Regions from separate parts of the Streptomyces sp. NPDC048417 genome, predicted to be linked through region 1. Evidence: riboswitches for the same ligand, from Rfam matches in the RefSeq annotation. Region 1 holds a riboswitch; the other holds the start of a gene.
The links. A riboswitch is a leader RNA that binds a small molecule or an ion and turns the genes downstream of it on or off. The one in region 1 is predicted to bind thiamine pyrophosphate.
Positions count from the first base shown of each region.

Region 2: linked by a shared signal. The riboswitch ahead of AB0D59_RS30745 (thiamine ABC transporter substrate-binding protein) and the one ahead of thiO (glycine oxidase ThiO) in region 1 are both predicted to bind thiamine pyrophosphate.

Region 1 covers NZ_JBEZKI010000013.1:152,341-159,782, reverse strand. Annotated here, with positions in the region: gene AB0D59_RS21650 (thiazole synthase) at 1-39, opposite strand, end outside; gene thiS (sulfur carrier protein ThiS) at 43-243, opposite strand; gene thiO (glycine oxidase ThiO) at 240-1,409, opposite strand; TPP riboswitch at 1,407-1,518, opposite strand; gene AB0D59_RS21635 (FAD-dependent oxidoreductase) at 1,648-2,886, shown strand; gene AB0D59_RS21630 (Rv2175c family DNA-binding protein) at 3,018-3,383, shown strand; gene thiE (thiamine phosphate synthase) at 3,418-4,065, shown strand; gene metF (methylenetetrahydrofolate reductase [NAD(P)H]) at 4,212-5,135, shown strand; gene AB0D59_RS21615 (hypothetical protein) at 5,192-6,181, shown strand; gene AB0D59_RS21610 (NAD(P)/FAD-dependent oxidoreductase) at 6,213-7,442, opposite strand, start outside.
Region 2 covers NZ_JBEZKI010000021.1:78,688-86,129, forward strand. Annotated here, with positions in the region: gene rlmN (23S rRNA (adenine(2503)-C(2))-methyltransferase RlmN) at 292-1,398, shown strand; TPP riboswitch at 1,423-1,530, shown strand; gene AB0D59_RS30745 (thiamine ABC transporter substrate-binding protein) at 1,603-2,670, shown strand; gene AB0D59_RS30750 (iron ABC transporter permease) at 2,736-4,334, shown strand; gene AB0D59_RS30755 (ABC transporter ATP-binding protein) at 4,334-5,356, shown strand; gene AB0D59_RS30760 (LAETG motif-containing sortase-dependent surface protein) at 5,537-6,247, opposite strand; gene AB0D59_RS30765 (LOG family protein) at 6,407-7,442, opposite strand, start outside.

The sequences.
Region 1 (7,442 bases):
GAAGGCCGTACCCCCGAGTACCAACGCATCGTCGGCCATGGCTCAGCCTCCCTGTACGGCGGTCAGGACTTCCACACGGTCCCCCTCGGCGAGCGCCGTACCGGGCCACTCCCCGCGCGGTACGACGGTCTCGTTGACCGCCGCGGCCACCCCGGACGGCGCGGCCGTGAGGGACTTCACCAGCGTGTCGAGAGCGGTGCCCGGGGTGATCTCCCGGCGCTCCCCGTTGACGGAGATGTTCATGCGGTCTGCTCCAGGAGTGCGCCGGGGACGGGGCCGAAACGCTTCGGCGTGAACGGACGGGCCTCTTCCGGCAGCTCACCGCCGGTCAGCAGCTCCGCCATCACGTCTCCCGTGACCGGCGTGAGCAGCACCCCGTTGCGGTGGTGGCCGGTGGCCAGCAGCAGCCCGTCCAGGCGGGTCGGCCCGAGCAGTGGCGCGTTGTCGGGGGAGCCGGGGCGCAGCCCGGCCCGGGTCTCGGTCAGCGGCAGCTCGGTGATGCCGGGCACCAGCTCGTGCGCGTCACGCAGCAGCTCGTACACGCCTCCCGCCGTGACCGTGGTGTCCCAGCCCAGCTCCTCGCTCGTGGCCCCGACGACCAGCTCGCCGTTCTCCCGGGGCACCAGGTAGAGATGGCCGCCGCGCACCACGGCCCGTACGGTCCGGCTGAGGAACGGCGCGTACCGCGCGGGCACGGTCAGCCGCAGCACCTGTCCCTTCACCGGCCGCACCGGCGGCAGCACGTCGTCGGGCACGCCCGCGAGCCGTCCGCTCAGGCTTCCGCCGGCGAGCACCACCTGGCCGGCGCCCAACGCCGCACCCGCGCGCGTGACGACACCGGCGGCCCGCTCCCGTACCACCTCCAGGCGCTCGGCCCAGTCGCGGTGAAAGACCACCCCGGCCCGCTCGCACGCGGCCACCAGGGCGGCCGCCAGCCGGCGCGGGTCGATCTGGTGGTCGCCGTCGACCCGCAGGCCGCCCCGCACGCCCGGCGCGAGCATCGGCTCCAGGCGCCGGCAGTCCCGCCCGGACAGCCACTCGGAGTCCAGCCCCGACTGCCGCTGGAGGACGTGCAGCTCGCGCAGGTGCGCGCGGTCGTCGGCGTCCAGGGCGACGGCGAGCGTGCCGCAGCGCCGGTAGCCGAGGTCGTGGCCGGTCAGCTCGGTGAGCTCGGCGGCGAAGTCGGGATAGCGGCGGGCGGAGGCCAGGTTGAGCCCCAGCAGGGTCTGCTCGCCGTAGTGCAGTTCGGTGACCGCGGCCAGCATCCCCGCCGCGACCTGCGCGGCCCCGCCGCCGGGCTCGGGGTCGATCACGGCGGTGGCGAGCCCGCGCTGCGCGGACCGCCAGGCCGTGACCAGGCCGATGATTCCGCCCCCGATGACGAGGACGTCGGACGTATGTGCGGACATGGGCGTCCAGCCCCTCCCTTCGCCGGCATGACCCGGATCAGGTTCGTACGGTCGGAGGCCGCCAGCCTCCCTCTCAGCCCGGTGCGTCCGGGCTCCCGCGTGTGCTCACCGGCCACCCTAGACCGCGGGGCTCCGCCCTTGTAAGACGGCCTGCGCCGGCGGTGTGGAACAGGTCACCCAGCACGCCCCCTGACTGACTCTTTGTCAGTTGTCTATCGTTCTTGTCTATGGTGATCAGGTGAGCGAGCAGACGCAGCTACGGAGCACGTCACAGTCGCGACGCGTGGTCGTCGTGGGCGCGGGCATGGCCGGCGTGCAGACCGCGGTGGCCCTGCGTGAGCAGGGGTTCACCGGGACCGTCACCCTGATCGGCGCGGAGCCGCATCAGCCGTACGACCGGCCGCCGCTCTCCAAGGCGGTGCTGCTCGGCAAGGCGGAGGGCTCCGCCTTCGAGGTCGACTTCGAGGCGCTCGGCATCGAGCTGGCGCTGGGCCGCGACGCCCTCGGCGTGCGCCCCGCCGACCGTGAGCTGGACACCGAGGCCGGACCGGTGCCCTACGACGTCCTGGTGCTCGCCACCGGTGCCGAGCCGATCTCGCTGCCCGGCACCGAGGGCGTCCCCGGCGTCCATCTGCTGCGCACCCTGGACGACGCCGAGCGGCTGCGGCCCGTGCTCGCCCGGCAGCACGACATCGTGGTGGTCGGCGCGGGCTGGATCGGCGCCGAGTTCACCACCGCGGCCCGCGAGGCAGGCTGCGCGGTCACGGTCGTGGAGGCCGCCGACCGCCCGCTCGCGGGAGCGCTCCCGGCCGAGGTGGCCGCGCCGATGACCGCCTGGTACACCGACAGCGGCGCCGAACTGCGCACGCACGCGCGCGTGGCGCGTGTCGAACCCGGCGCGGTGCTGCTCGACGACGGCTCACGGGTGCCCGCGGGCGCGGTCGTGGTCGGCATCGGCGCCCGCCCCGCCACCGCCTGGCTGGCCGGCTCCGGCATCGACCTGGGCGCGCACGGGGACGTGCTCGCCGACGACCGGCTGCGCACCGGCGTCCCGGACGTCTACGCGGTCGGCGACTGCGCCTCCTTCCCGTCCGGCCGCTACGGCGAGCGCCTCCTGGTCCACCACTGGGACAACGCCCTCCAGGGCCCGCGTACGGTGGCCGCCAACATCCTCGGCGAGTCCGACGCGGTCTACGACCCGGTGCCGTACTTCTGGTCGGAGCAGTTCGGCCGCTTCGTGCAGTACGCCGGCCACCACGCCGTCGCCGACCGCATGATCTGGCGCGGTGACCCGACGGGCCCGGCCTGGAGCGTCTGCTGGCTCCGCGAGGACCGTCTGGTCGCTCTGCTGGCGGTAGGCCGCCCACGAGACCTGGCGCAGGGCCGCAGGCTGATCGAAGGGGGCCGCCAGATGGACCCGCAGGCCCTGTCCGACCCCGCCCGCCCCTTGAAGAACGCGACTGCGGCGCCCCTCTAGGGGCGCGGGACTGTGACGTGTGCGGCTCCGCCGTGTGGGCGTGATCAACCCCCACGGCGCCGCACCCGAACGGCGACGCTCCCGGCACCACCCATCGCGGCCCACCCGGCGGAACGCCTACCCTTGTTTCCGTGACCGAGATTGACGCAAAGACCGATGCTCTCGTCCCCGCCTGGCTCACCGTCCCCGACATCGCAGAGATGCTGGACGTCGAGGTGACGCGCGTGCGGCAGCTGGTCAAGGAGGGCCAGCTCATCGCCGTGCGCCGTGGTGAGAACCGCGCGCTGCACGTCCCCGCCGCCTTCATCGACGGGGACAAGGTCGTCAAGGGCCTGTCCGGAACCTTGACGCTCCTGCGGGACGACGGCTTCACGGACGAAGAGATGCTGGAGTGGCTGTTCACGCCCGACGCCAGCCTGCCCGGCACCCCCGCGCAGGCCCTGAGCGAGAATCGCGGTACGGAGGTGAAGCGCCGCGCCCAGGCGCTCGCCGTCTGAGGCAGCCAGTACCGACACAACGGGGGACACACCGATGACCGACACCGCCCGCGCCCAGCTGGCCGACGCCCGTCTGTACCTCTGCACGGACGCCCGCAAGGAGCGGGGCGACCTCGCCGGGTTCCTGGACGCGGTCCTGGCGGGCGGTGTCGACATCGTGCAGCTGCGCGACAAGGGCATGGAGGCCGGCGAGGAGCTGGAGCACCTCGCCGTGTTCGCCGACGCCTGCGCCCGGCACGGCAAGCTGCTCGCGGTCAACGACCGCGCCGACGTGGCCCACGCGGCCGGTGCCGACGTGCTCCACCTCGGCCAGGGCGACCTGCCGGTCCCGGCCGCCCGCGCGATCCTCGGCCCGGACGTCCTGATCGGCCGCTCCACGCACACCGACGCCGAGGCCGCCGCGGCCGCCGTCCAGGACGGTGTGGACTACTTCTGCACCGGCCCCTGCTGGCCCACCCCCACCAAGCCCGGCCGCCCCGCCCCCGGCCTCGACCTGGTGCGGTACACCGCCGCCCTGGGCACGGACCGCCCCTGGTTCGCCATCGGCGGTGTCGACCTGGGCAACCTCGACCAGGTGCTGGACGCGGGCGCCCGCCGGGTGGTCGTGGTCCGCGCGCTCACCGAGGCCGACGACCCGGGCGCCGCGGCGGCCGAGTTCGCGAAGCGACTGCGGTCGGCATAGCTCTTCGGCCGTGACCGCTCCGGCCGGCGCGGCTCTTCGACAGGACCGTCCGGAAACTTGTCCAGTATCCGGACGCGTGGCCGACAATCCCGGCAAATCTCCCGAGTGCGGTTGGGTGTCCGTCCGCCCCTGGCTAACCTGCGAGTATGGCCCTCGGAACCGCATCCACCAGGACTGACCGCGCACGCACCGTGCGTGACATGCTCGCCTCCGGCAAGACCACGTACTCGTTCGAGTTCTCGGCGCCGAAAACCCCCAAGGGCGAGCGGAACCTGTGGACCGCGCTCCGGCGGGTCGAGGCGGTCGCCCCCGACTTCGTCTCCGTGACCTACGGCGCCGGCGGCTCCACCCGCGCGGGCACGGTCAAGGAGACCCAGCAGATCGTCGCCGACACCACGCTCACCCCGGTCGCCCACCTCACCGCGGTCGACCACTCCATGGCCGAACTGCGCAACATCATCGGCCAGTACGCGGACGCCGGGATCCGCAACATGCTCGCGGTGCGCGGCGACCCGCCCGGCGACCCGATGGGGGAGTGGGTGGCGCATCCGCGGGGCCTGACCTACGCGGCCGAACTGGTCCGGCTCATCAAGGAGTCGGGTGACTTCTGCGTGGGCGTGGCCGCCTTTCCGGAGATGCACCCGCGCTCCAGCGACTGGGACACCGACGTCCGGCACTTCGTCGACAAGTGCCGCGCGGGCGCCGACTACGCCATCACGCAGATGTTCTTCCAGCCCGAGTCCTACCTTCGCCTTCGCGACCGGGTCGACGCGGCCGGCTGCGAGACCCCGGTGATTCCGGAAATCCTGCCCGTCACCAGTGTGAAGATGCTGGAACGGCTGCCCAAACTCAGCAACGCGTCCTTCCCGGACGCCCTGAAAGAGCGGATCCTCACAGCCAAAGACGATCCGGCGGCGGTACGCTCCATCGGTATCGAGTTCGCCACGGAGTTCTGCGCACGGCTGCTGGCCGAGGGCGTCCCCGGACTGCACTTCATCACGCTCAACAGCTCCACGGCGACGCTGGAAATCCACGAGAACCTGGGCCTGCACCATCCCCCGCGGGCCTAGACCGGCCGCACCGGAGTACGACACACTGCGTAGCGGTCACTGGGAGAGGGGCGTACATGGGCTGGACGGTCCTCTACGTAGCGTTCGGCATCGTCGCGCTGTGGTTGCTGGGCGAGGTACTGCTGCAGTACAAGGCGCGGCTGCGCTGGCGGCTGCTCGCCTTCGTCGGCTTCCTCGGGGTCGTGTTCGGTGTCCTGATTCCGTCGGTGATCGTCATCGGGGTGGGCGCGATCGCGTTCGCGGTCGGCCAGACCTACGTCACGCTGTCGTTCCGCCGTGGCTTCGAGGCCGGCTGGGCCGTCAAGCGCCCCGGCGCGGACGGTGAGGGCGGTGCGGGCGGCCTGACCAAGCGCCGCCGCGGCGAGCCGGACGAGGACGCGGGCCTGGAGGCCGCCGACCCGGACGCGGCCGACGCCGCCTACGCCGACCAGCAGGCGGCCTACGCCACGGGCGGCATCCCGCGCTACGGCCGCGACGACGAGTACGAGCGCGACGACGTCTTCTCCCCGGCCCACGCTGCCGAGCCGACCGCCGCCGAGTCCACGACGGTGTACGAGCCGGAGCCCATGCCCGACGACACCGGCTCCTACGGCATATACAACGGGTCCGGCTACGCCACCACCGGCGACCCCGCCTACGCGACCGCCGGCCAGGACCAGGCGTACGCCGCCCAGGGCACCGACCAGAACTACGCCTACGACTACTCCGGCTACGGCCAGCAGCAGTACGGCTACGACGCCAACGGCCAGCAGCAGTACGCCAACTACTCCGACCCGTACGTCGGCAACCAGACCTACGGCGGCACCGGGTACGACCAGTCCTACGGCACCCAGCAGTACGACCAGCAGGGCTACGCCCAGGACCAGTACGGCAACGCCGGTTACGGCGAGACCCCGGCGGGCGGTGTCTGGGTCCCGCAGCAGCGCGCCGACGAGACCTACGGCGGCGAAGTCCCGCAGGAGCAGCCGTACCCCTACCAGGGCGACGGGCAGGGCCAGCAGCAAGGCCAGCACGGCACCGGGTACGACGAGCAGTACCGTTTCTGAAGCCGCCGTTCCCGAGGCGCCGGGGCGCGCATCACCGGGAGCCGCGGAACTCCGGTCCCTCCACGATCAGCCCGGCCACCAGCGCCCCCGACATGCCGGCGTGCGGCAGCCCACCGCCGGGATGTGACCAGCCGCCGACCCGGAACAGGCCCGGCAGCCGGGTGGCGTTGGCCGGGTGCAGGAAACGGCCCTTGCCGGCGGCGAGGGCGGGAGCTGAGATCTCCCCGAACCCCCCGGTCCCCGTGACCTGTTCCGGCAGCCGCGTCTCGTGCCAGATCAGGCGCTCCCGCAGCCCCGGGACGGCGGCCCCGGCGGCTTCCAGGAGGAAGTCCGTACACACCCGGGCCGTGCTGTCGCTCTCCCAGCCGGCATCGGTCGACAGCACCGCCGACAGCACCACGGACTCGTGGTCGTCGTCCGGTCTGAGTGCCGGGTCGTCGGGGCGCAGCACCGTCACGGTGGGGCGCACCGGACGGTCGCCGCCGGGCGCGGCCAGCAGGTCCAGCTCGGTCTCGCCGTCCGGGGCGTGCACGATCGTGCGGTGCGCGGCACCGGCCTCGGGCCCGCCACGCAGGGCGAGCAGGACGGTGAAGCGGCCCGGGCGCGCCGTATTCGTGTCGGCCCGCACATCGTCGTCGGCGTCCAGGCGGCACCCCGTCAGCCGCGCGAGGGCGTCGAGCCGCACCGGATCCACTCCGGCCACCACATGGTCCGCGTCGATCACACTACCCTCGGCAAGCTCCACCCCCGCCGCCCGGCCGTCCTTCACCAGCACCGCGGTGACCTCGGCGCCGAACACGAAGTCGACTCTCCGCCGCACACACCGCTCGTACACCGCCCGCGCCAACTCCCGTATGCCGCCGCGCACATACCAGGTGCCGAAGGCGTGCTCCAGGTACGGCAGCACGGCCGCGCTCGCCGGAGTGTCACGGGGGTTGAGGCCGTGGGCGAGCGCGTGGCTGTTCAGGAGGGCGGCGAGGCGCTCGTCGCGCAGCTCCCAGGCGCCGATCTCGGCGAGGGTGCCGGCCCGGCGGGTGCGCAGCAGCTTCTTGTGCGGCACGGACGGGTACGGCTCGCGCTCGGCCAGCACCTGCCAGTTCGGCCACAGCGGCTCCTCCAGGAGCGGGCGCCGGGTGCGGTCCCAGGTCTCCCGGGCCCGCACCAGGAAGTCGCCCCAGCGCTGTCCGGCGCCCGCCCCGAGGGCCTCGTCGAGAGCGGTGACGACACCCGCGCGGGACGCGTTCGGCAGCGCGACCTCGGT
Region 2 (7,442 bases), on a different contig from region 1:
TGACGTGGTGACGTGGTGACGTGGTGACGTGGTGACGTGGTGACGTGGTGACGTGGTGACGGAGGCGGTCGAAACGTGCGGGAAGGCGGTCATTCCCCAGTTAGCCCGGGCACCACGGCCCGGTGGATGACCCCCCACGCTGACGACCACCTATGGCCCCGGCCCTGCGCACCGGCTCGATCTCGGAAGCCCGGACAGCGCCACGAACTGAGCACCGGGACACGGGCCGGGTCCACTCCGCGCACCTTCGGGCACGGGCCACCGGAATTGATCTGCGACACTGGTAAGGCCATGCCTAAGCCCGGAGAACTTACTTTTGTCGCGCCGCGCGGAGCCAAGAAGCCGCCGCGGCATCTTGCTGACCTCACGCCTGCCGAGCGCAAGGACGCGGTGGCCGAGATCGGTGAGAAGCCGTTCCGCGCCAAGCAGCTCGCGCAGCACTACTTCGCGCGGTACGCGCACGAGCCCGAGCAGTGGACGGACATCCCGGCCGGCTCTCGTGACCGGCTGCGGGACGCGCTGTTCCCCGAGCTGATGACCGTCGTCCGGCATCTGTCGACCGACGAGGGGACGACGCGCAAGACGCTGTGGCGGTTGTTCGACGGCACGCTCGTCGAGTCCGTGCTGATGCGCTACCCGGACCGGGTGACCATGTGCATCAGCTCGCAGGCGGGGTGCGGGATGAACTGCCCGTTCTGTGCGACCGGGCAGGCGGGCCTCGACCGGAATCTGTCCACCGCGGAGATCGTCCACCAGATCGTGGACGGGATGCGGGCGCTCCGGGACGGGGAGGTGCCCGGCGGTCCGGCGCGGCTCTCCAACATCGTGTTCATGGGGATGGGCGAGCCGCTCGCCAACTACAAGCGGGTCGTCACCGCCATCCGGGCGCTGACCGACCCGGCCCCGGACGGGCTGGGTCTCTCGCAGCGCGGGATCACCGTGTCGACGGTCGGGCTCGTGCCGGCCATCCACCGGTTCGCCGACGAGGGCCTCAAGTGCCGGCTCGCGATCTCCCTGCACGCCCCCGACGACGAGCTGCGCGACACCCTCGTCCCCGTGAACACGCGGTGGAAGGTGCGCGAGGTGCTCGACGCCGGGTTCGAGTACGTCGAGAAGAGCGGGCGGCGGTTGTCGATCGAGTACGCCCTCATTCGCGACATCAACGACCAGGCGTGGCGAGGGGACCGGCTGGGCCGCCTGCTCAAGGGCAAGCCCGTGCACGTCAACCTCATCCCGCTGAACCCGACCCCGGGCTCGAAGTGGACCGCCTCCCGGCCCGAGGACGAGAAGGCGTTCGTCGAGGCGATCGCCGCGCACGGTGTGCCCGTCACCGTCCGGGACACCCGTGGTCAGGAGATCGACGGAGCCTGCGGTCAGCTCGCGGCCACCGAGCGGTAATCTGAGGGCCGTAGGTACATCTTCATATTCCGACAGGGGAGCGCCACAGCGCTGAGAGTGCGGCAATCGGGCCGCAGACCCTCTGAACCTCGCCCAGGTCATTCTGGGTAGGAAGTTCGGTCATCACTCAAGCTGTTGCGCCCTGTCCGCACACCGCGGGCAGGGCCGCGTCTCTTCCTGGTCCACCCCAGGAGGAAATCACCAGTGCACACAAGGACCTTCTTGGCCGCGGCCGTCGGGCTCGGTCTCGTCACGCTGTCCGCGTGTTCGTCGTCGTCGGGTTCCGAGGCCGACTCCAAGACCGTCACCCTGGTCAGCCACGACTCATGGGCCGTCTCCAAGACCGTGCTCCAGGACTTCGAGAAGCAGTCCGGCTACAAGGTGAACGTCCTCAAGGACGGCGACGCCGGCCAGGCCGTCAACAAGGCGATCCTGACCAAGGACAACCCGCAGGGCGACGTCTTCTTCGGCGTCGACAACACCCTGCTCTCCCGCGCCCTCGACAACGGTCTCTTCCAGCCGTACCGGGCCAAGGGCCTCGACCAGGTCGGCACGGACTACCAACTCGACGCGGGCAAGCACCGGGTCACCCCCATCGACTACGGCGACATCTGCGTCAACTACGACAAGGCCTACTTCAGCAAGCACAAGCTGACCCCGCCCGCCTCCTACGCCGACCTCGTCAAGCCGCAGTACAAGAACCTCCTCGTCACCGAGAACGCGGCCACCTCCTCGCCGGGGCTGGGATTCCTGCTCGGGAGCGCCGCCCAGTACGACGACGGCTGGCAGGGCTACTGGAAGAAGCTCAAGGACAACGGCGTCAAGGTCGTCGACGGCTGGGAGCAGGCCTACGACGAGGAGTTCTCCGGCTCGGCCGGCGGCAAGAAGGCGAAGGGCGACCGTCCGCTCGTCGTGTCCTACGCCTCCTCCCCGCCCGCCGAGGTCATCTACGCCGACCCCAGGCCCAGCACCGCGCCCACCGGAGTAGCGACCGGCACCTGCTTCCGGCAGATCGAGTTCGCCGGGCTGCTGAGCAACGCCAAGAACACCAAGGGCGGCAAGGCGCTCGTCGACTTCCTGGTCTCCAAGGAGTTCCAGGAGGACATGCCGTTGAACATGTTCGTGTACCCGGTGGTCAAGGGGGCCGCGGTGCCCGCCGAGTTCACGAAGTACGGTCCCGCCGCGAAGGACCCCGAGACCATGGCGCCCGACAAGATCGCCGCCAACCGTGACCAGTGGGTCAAGACGTGGACGTCACTCGTACTCAAGTAGCACGTACGCAAACAGCTCGTGCGCAAGCAGCCGCCAGGCGCGGGAGCGTGGCGCGGCTCGGCCTGATGGCCGTGCCCGTCGCGTTCTTCGCCGTCTTCTTCGCGTGGCCGGTCGTGGCGATCGTCACGCGCGGGCTGAAGGTCGACGGGGTGTGGCGGTTCGGGCGGATCGCCGACGTCGTCGGCGGGTCCGACATCCGGCACGTCCTGTGGTTCACCACCTGGCAGGCGCTCGCCTCCACCGCGCTCACCCTGCTGGTGGCGCTGCCGGCCGCCTATGTCTTCGCCCGCCTGGACTTCCCGGGCAAGCAGGTGCTGCGGGCCGTGGTGACGGTGCCGTTCGTGCTGCCGACGGTGGTGGTCGGTACGGCGTTCCTGGCGCTGGTCGGCCGCGGCGGACTGCTGGACGGGCTGTGGGGCGTACGACTGGACACCACCGTCTGGGCCATCCTGCTCGCGCATGTCTTCTTCAACTACGCGGTCGTCGTACGGACCGTGGGCGGGCTGTGGGCCCAACTGGACCCACGGCAGGAGGAGGCCGCGCGGATGCTCGGCGTCTCGCCGGTGGGCGCCTGGCGGAAGGTCACCCTGCCCGCGCTGGCGCCCGCCGTGGCCGCCGCCGCGCTGATGGTCTTCCTGTTCACCTTCACGTCCTTCGGCGTGGTCCAGATCCTCGGCGGGCCGACCTTCTCCACCCTCGAAGTGGAGATCTACCGGCAGACCTCCGAGATCTTCGACCTCTCCACGGCCGCCGTCCTCACGATCGTGCAGTTCGTCGCGGTCGGCGCGATCCTCGCCGTGTACGCGTGGACGGTACGGCGGCGGGAGAGCGTGCTGCGGCTGGTGGACCCGTCGGTGACGGCACGCCGGCCGCGCGGCGCCGGGCAGTGGGCGCTGCTCGGCGCGGTCCTCGCCACCATCACCGTGCTCCTCGTGCTGCCGCTGGCTGTGCTGGTACGGCGGTCGCTCGACGGGGGGTTCGGCTACTACAGGGCGCTGGGCGACGCCGACGGGGGCACCTTCCTGGTCGCGCCCGTCCAGTCGGTGGTCAATTCGCTCGAATACGCCGTCGCCGCCACCGCCATCGCCGTGGTGATCGGCGGGCTCGCCGCCGCCGCGCTGGCCCGGCGGGACGCGGGGCGGCTGGTACGGGGCTTCGACGCGCTGCTGATGCTGCCGCTCGGGGTGTCCGCGGTGACCGTCGGGTTCGGGTTCCTGATCGCCCTCGACAAGCCGCCGCTGGACCTCAGGCAGTCCTGGATCCTGGTGCCACTCGCCCAGGCACTGGTCGGGGTGCCGTTCGTCGTACGGACCATGCTGCCCGTGCTGCGTGCCGTGGACGAACGGCTGCGGGAGGCGGCGGCCGTGCTCGGGGCCTCGCCGTGGCGGGTGTGGCGGGAGGTCGATCTGCCGATGGTGCGGCGGGCGCTGCTGGTCGCGGCCGGGTTCGCCTTCGCGGTGTCGCTGGGGGAGTTCGGGGCGACCGTGTTCATCGCGCGGCCGGACAACCCGACGCTGCCGGTGGCCGTGGCGCGGTTGCTGTCCCGCCCCGGTGATCTCAACTACGGCCAGGCGATGGCCCTTTCCACGATTCTGATGGTGGTGTGCGCGGTGGCGCTGCTGGTGCTGGAGCGACTGCGGACCGACCGGACGGGGGAGTTCTGATGGCACTTCTCGAACTGGAGCAGGCCACCGTGCGGTTCGGCGGGCGGGCCGTGCTCGACGCCGTGGACCTCCAGGTCGCCGAGCACGAGGTGGTGTGTGTGCTCGGGCCCAGCGGGAGCGGCAAGTCGACGCTGCTGCGGGTGGTGGCGGGGCTGCAACCGCCGGACACGGGGCGGGTGCTGCTCGACGGGCAGGACCAGACGCGGGTACCGGCCCACCGGCGGGGGGTCGGGCTGATGTTCCAGGACCATCAGCTGTTCCCGCAGCGGGACGTGGGCGGGAACGTGGCCTTCGGGCTCCGGATGCGCGGCGACGGCAAGGGGCAACAGGCCGAGCGTGTCGGCGAGTTGCTGGAACTGGTGGGGCTGCCGGGGGCCACCCGGCGGGCGGTGGCCGGGCTCTCCGGCGGTGAGCAGCAGCGGGTGGCGCTCGCGCGGGCGCTGGCGCCCCGGCCCCGGCTGCTGATGCTCGACGAACCGCTGGGACAGCTCGACCGCTCGCTGCGGGAGCGGCTGGTGGTCGAACTGCGGGAGCTGTTCGGCAGGTTGGGCACGACCGTGCTCGCGGTCACCCATGACCAGGGTGAGGCCTTCGCGCTGGCCGACCGGGTGGTGGTGATGCGGGACGGCCGGATCGCCCAGTCCGGCACGCCCCTCGATGTCTGGCAGCGGCCGGCCGACGAGTTCGTGGCGCGCTTCCTCGGCTTCGGCAACGTGGTCCCGGCGACCGTCGAGGGCTCGGCCGCGGTGACGCCCTGGGGGAAGCTGCCGCTGCCCGAGAACGCGCCTCAGGGGCCGCGCACCGTACTGGTACGGCCCGCGGGCGTACGGCTCGTGGCGGCCGACGCGGGGCTGCCCTGCACGGTGACCGCCCGCACCTTCCAGGGCACCCATGTCACCGTCCACCTCCAGCCCCAGGACGGCCCGCGCCTCGAGGCGGCCTGCGCGCTGCGGGAGGCCCCGGAGGCCGGGGACGCGGTGGGCGTCGAGTTCGACGCGGCGGAGACCGTCGTACTGGACTGAGGCGTACAGGACTGAGGCGTACAGGACCGAGGCGTACAGGACCGAGGCGTACAGGACCGAGGCGTACAGGACTGCGGCCTACTGGGCCGAGGCTCTTCAGGACACGGCCGAGGCCCGTCCCCCGGGGATACGGGGACGGGCCTCGACGGTGTACGAAAGCGGTGTACGAAGGCGGGTGCGTCAGCTTCCGCTGTTCGCCCCACGACGGCGCATGCCGAACCACACGGCGCCGCCGCCGACCACGACCAGCGCGCCCGCGACGCCGGCGATCAGACCGGTGTTCGAGTTGGCACCGGTCTCGGCGAGGTTGGACTCACCGACCGCCGGGGACGGGGCGTTGTCCGACGCGCCCGCCGGAGCGGTGCTGCTGCTCTCCGAGGCCGACGGAGTCGGGGAGTCGGACTCGGCCGGGGTGGACGCGGACTCCGACGGCGACGGCGTGGCCGACTCCGACGGGGAGGGGCTGGAGCTCTCGTCGGACTTGCAGGCGGTCGACGGGGTCGTCAGGTTGGGCGTGATGTCCCTGTCGATGTGGATGTTACCGCTGTCGACCTTGACGCGGACGCGGTACGTCGCGTTGGGCGCCCAGTCCTCGGAGAAGGTGACCTTCGTACCTTCCTTGGAGCCCTTCACGGACTGCGCGTCGCCGACCTGCTTCGCGTCGGCACCGTTGCTCTCGAGGAAGACGCTGATGGTGGCCGGAGTACCCGAGGCGTCCTGGTCGGTGACCGTGATGACACCGTTGGAGCCGTCGCAGGTGGCTTCGGCGGAGAACTCGGAGATGTTGCACGCGAAGGCGCTGCTGGAGACGCCCAGGGCCAGCGCCGCGGACGCGGAGGCAACACCCAGGATGCGCACGGAACGACGTGCACTGCGGCGGGATATGGACACGTTTGTCCTTAATGAGTGCATAACTGCGGGGGGCTTGTGGGGGAGTTGACGCAACGCGAGGTGAGGCATCAGCAACCCCAGGAGGCTCACAGGTCTATAAGTGTGCCGTAAGTAGTGTCAATGCATATGCGGTCCACGGGCGTTGACTTTGCCTGCTTATTAATTGCTGAGACGTTTCAGTGCTTCAGAAGCCTGCTCGATCCGGTCAACCAGGGCGATACGGGACGCCATCGGCCGGTCCTGGGCAAGCGCGGTCAGCAGCTGCCAAGCCGGCAGCCACTCGCTCCAGTGCGCCTCGTTCACGAGCACCATCGGGGTCGGCTCGCCCCGTGACTCGTAGTAGTTGGGCGTCGCGTTGTCGAAGATCTCCTGGACGGTCCCGGCGGCGCCCGGCAGGAACACCACACCGGCGTTGGAGCGGGCCAGCAGGCCGTCCTCACGGGTGGCGTTGGCGAAGTACTTGGCGATGTGCGCGGCGAAGGCGTTCGGCGGCTCGTGGCCGTAGAACCAGGTGGGGATGCCGACCGACGGACCGCCGTCCGGCCAGCGCTCGCGGACCTCGAAGGCGGCGCGCGCCCAGTCGGTGACGGACGGCCGGAACGACGGCGCCTTGGCGAGGAGTTCCAGGGCCTCCTCCAGCATCCCGTCGTCGAAGGGGGCCGCGTACGCGCCCAGGTTCGCCGCCTCCATCGCGCCCGGGCCGCCGCCGGTCGCCACCGTGAACCCGGCCCGCGCCAGCTCCCGGCCGAGCCGGGCGGCACCGGCGTACTCCGCCGTGCCGCGCGCCATCGCGTGGCCGCCCATCACGCCCACCACCCGGGCGCCGACGAGGAGTTCGTCCAGTGCGTCGGAGACCGCGTCGTCGTGGATCGAGCGCAGCATCGAGCCGAATATGTCGCCGTCAGCCTTGGTCTGCTGGAACCAGGCGTACGAGCGGGCGTCCGGGGTCGCCTCGTAGCCCGCGTCGAGCGAGTCGAACAGTTCGTCGGGCGTGTAGACGAAGGCGCGGTAGGGATCGAAGGGGAGGTCCGGGACCGGCGGGAACACCAGGGCGCCGGACGCCCCGGCCCGGGCGGCGGCCTCGGGGGACATCGGGCACCCGAGGAAGACGGCGCCGGTGGTGTCGGTGGTCAGCAGGACGTCCGTACGGCCCGTCAGATCGACGGCCTGGACGCGGTACTGGGCGAGCGTGCCG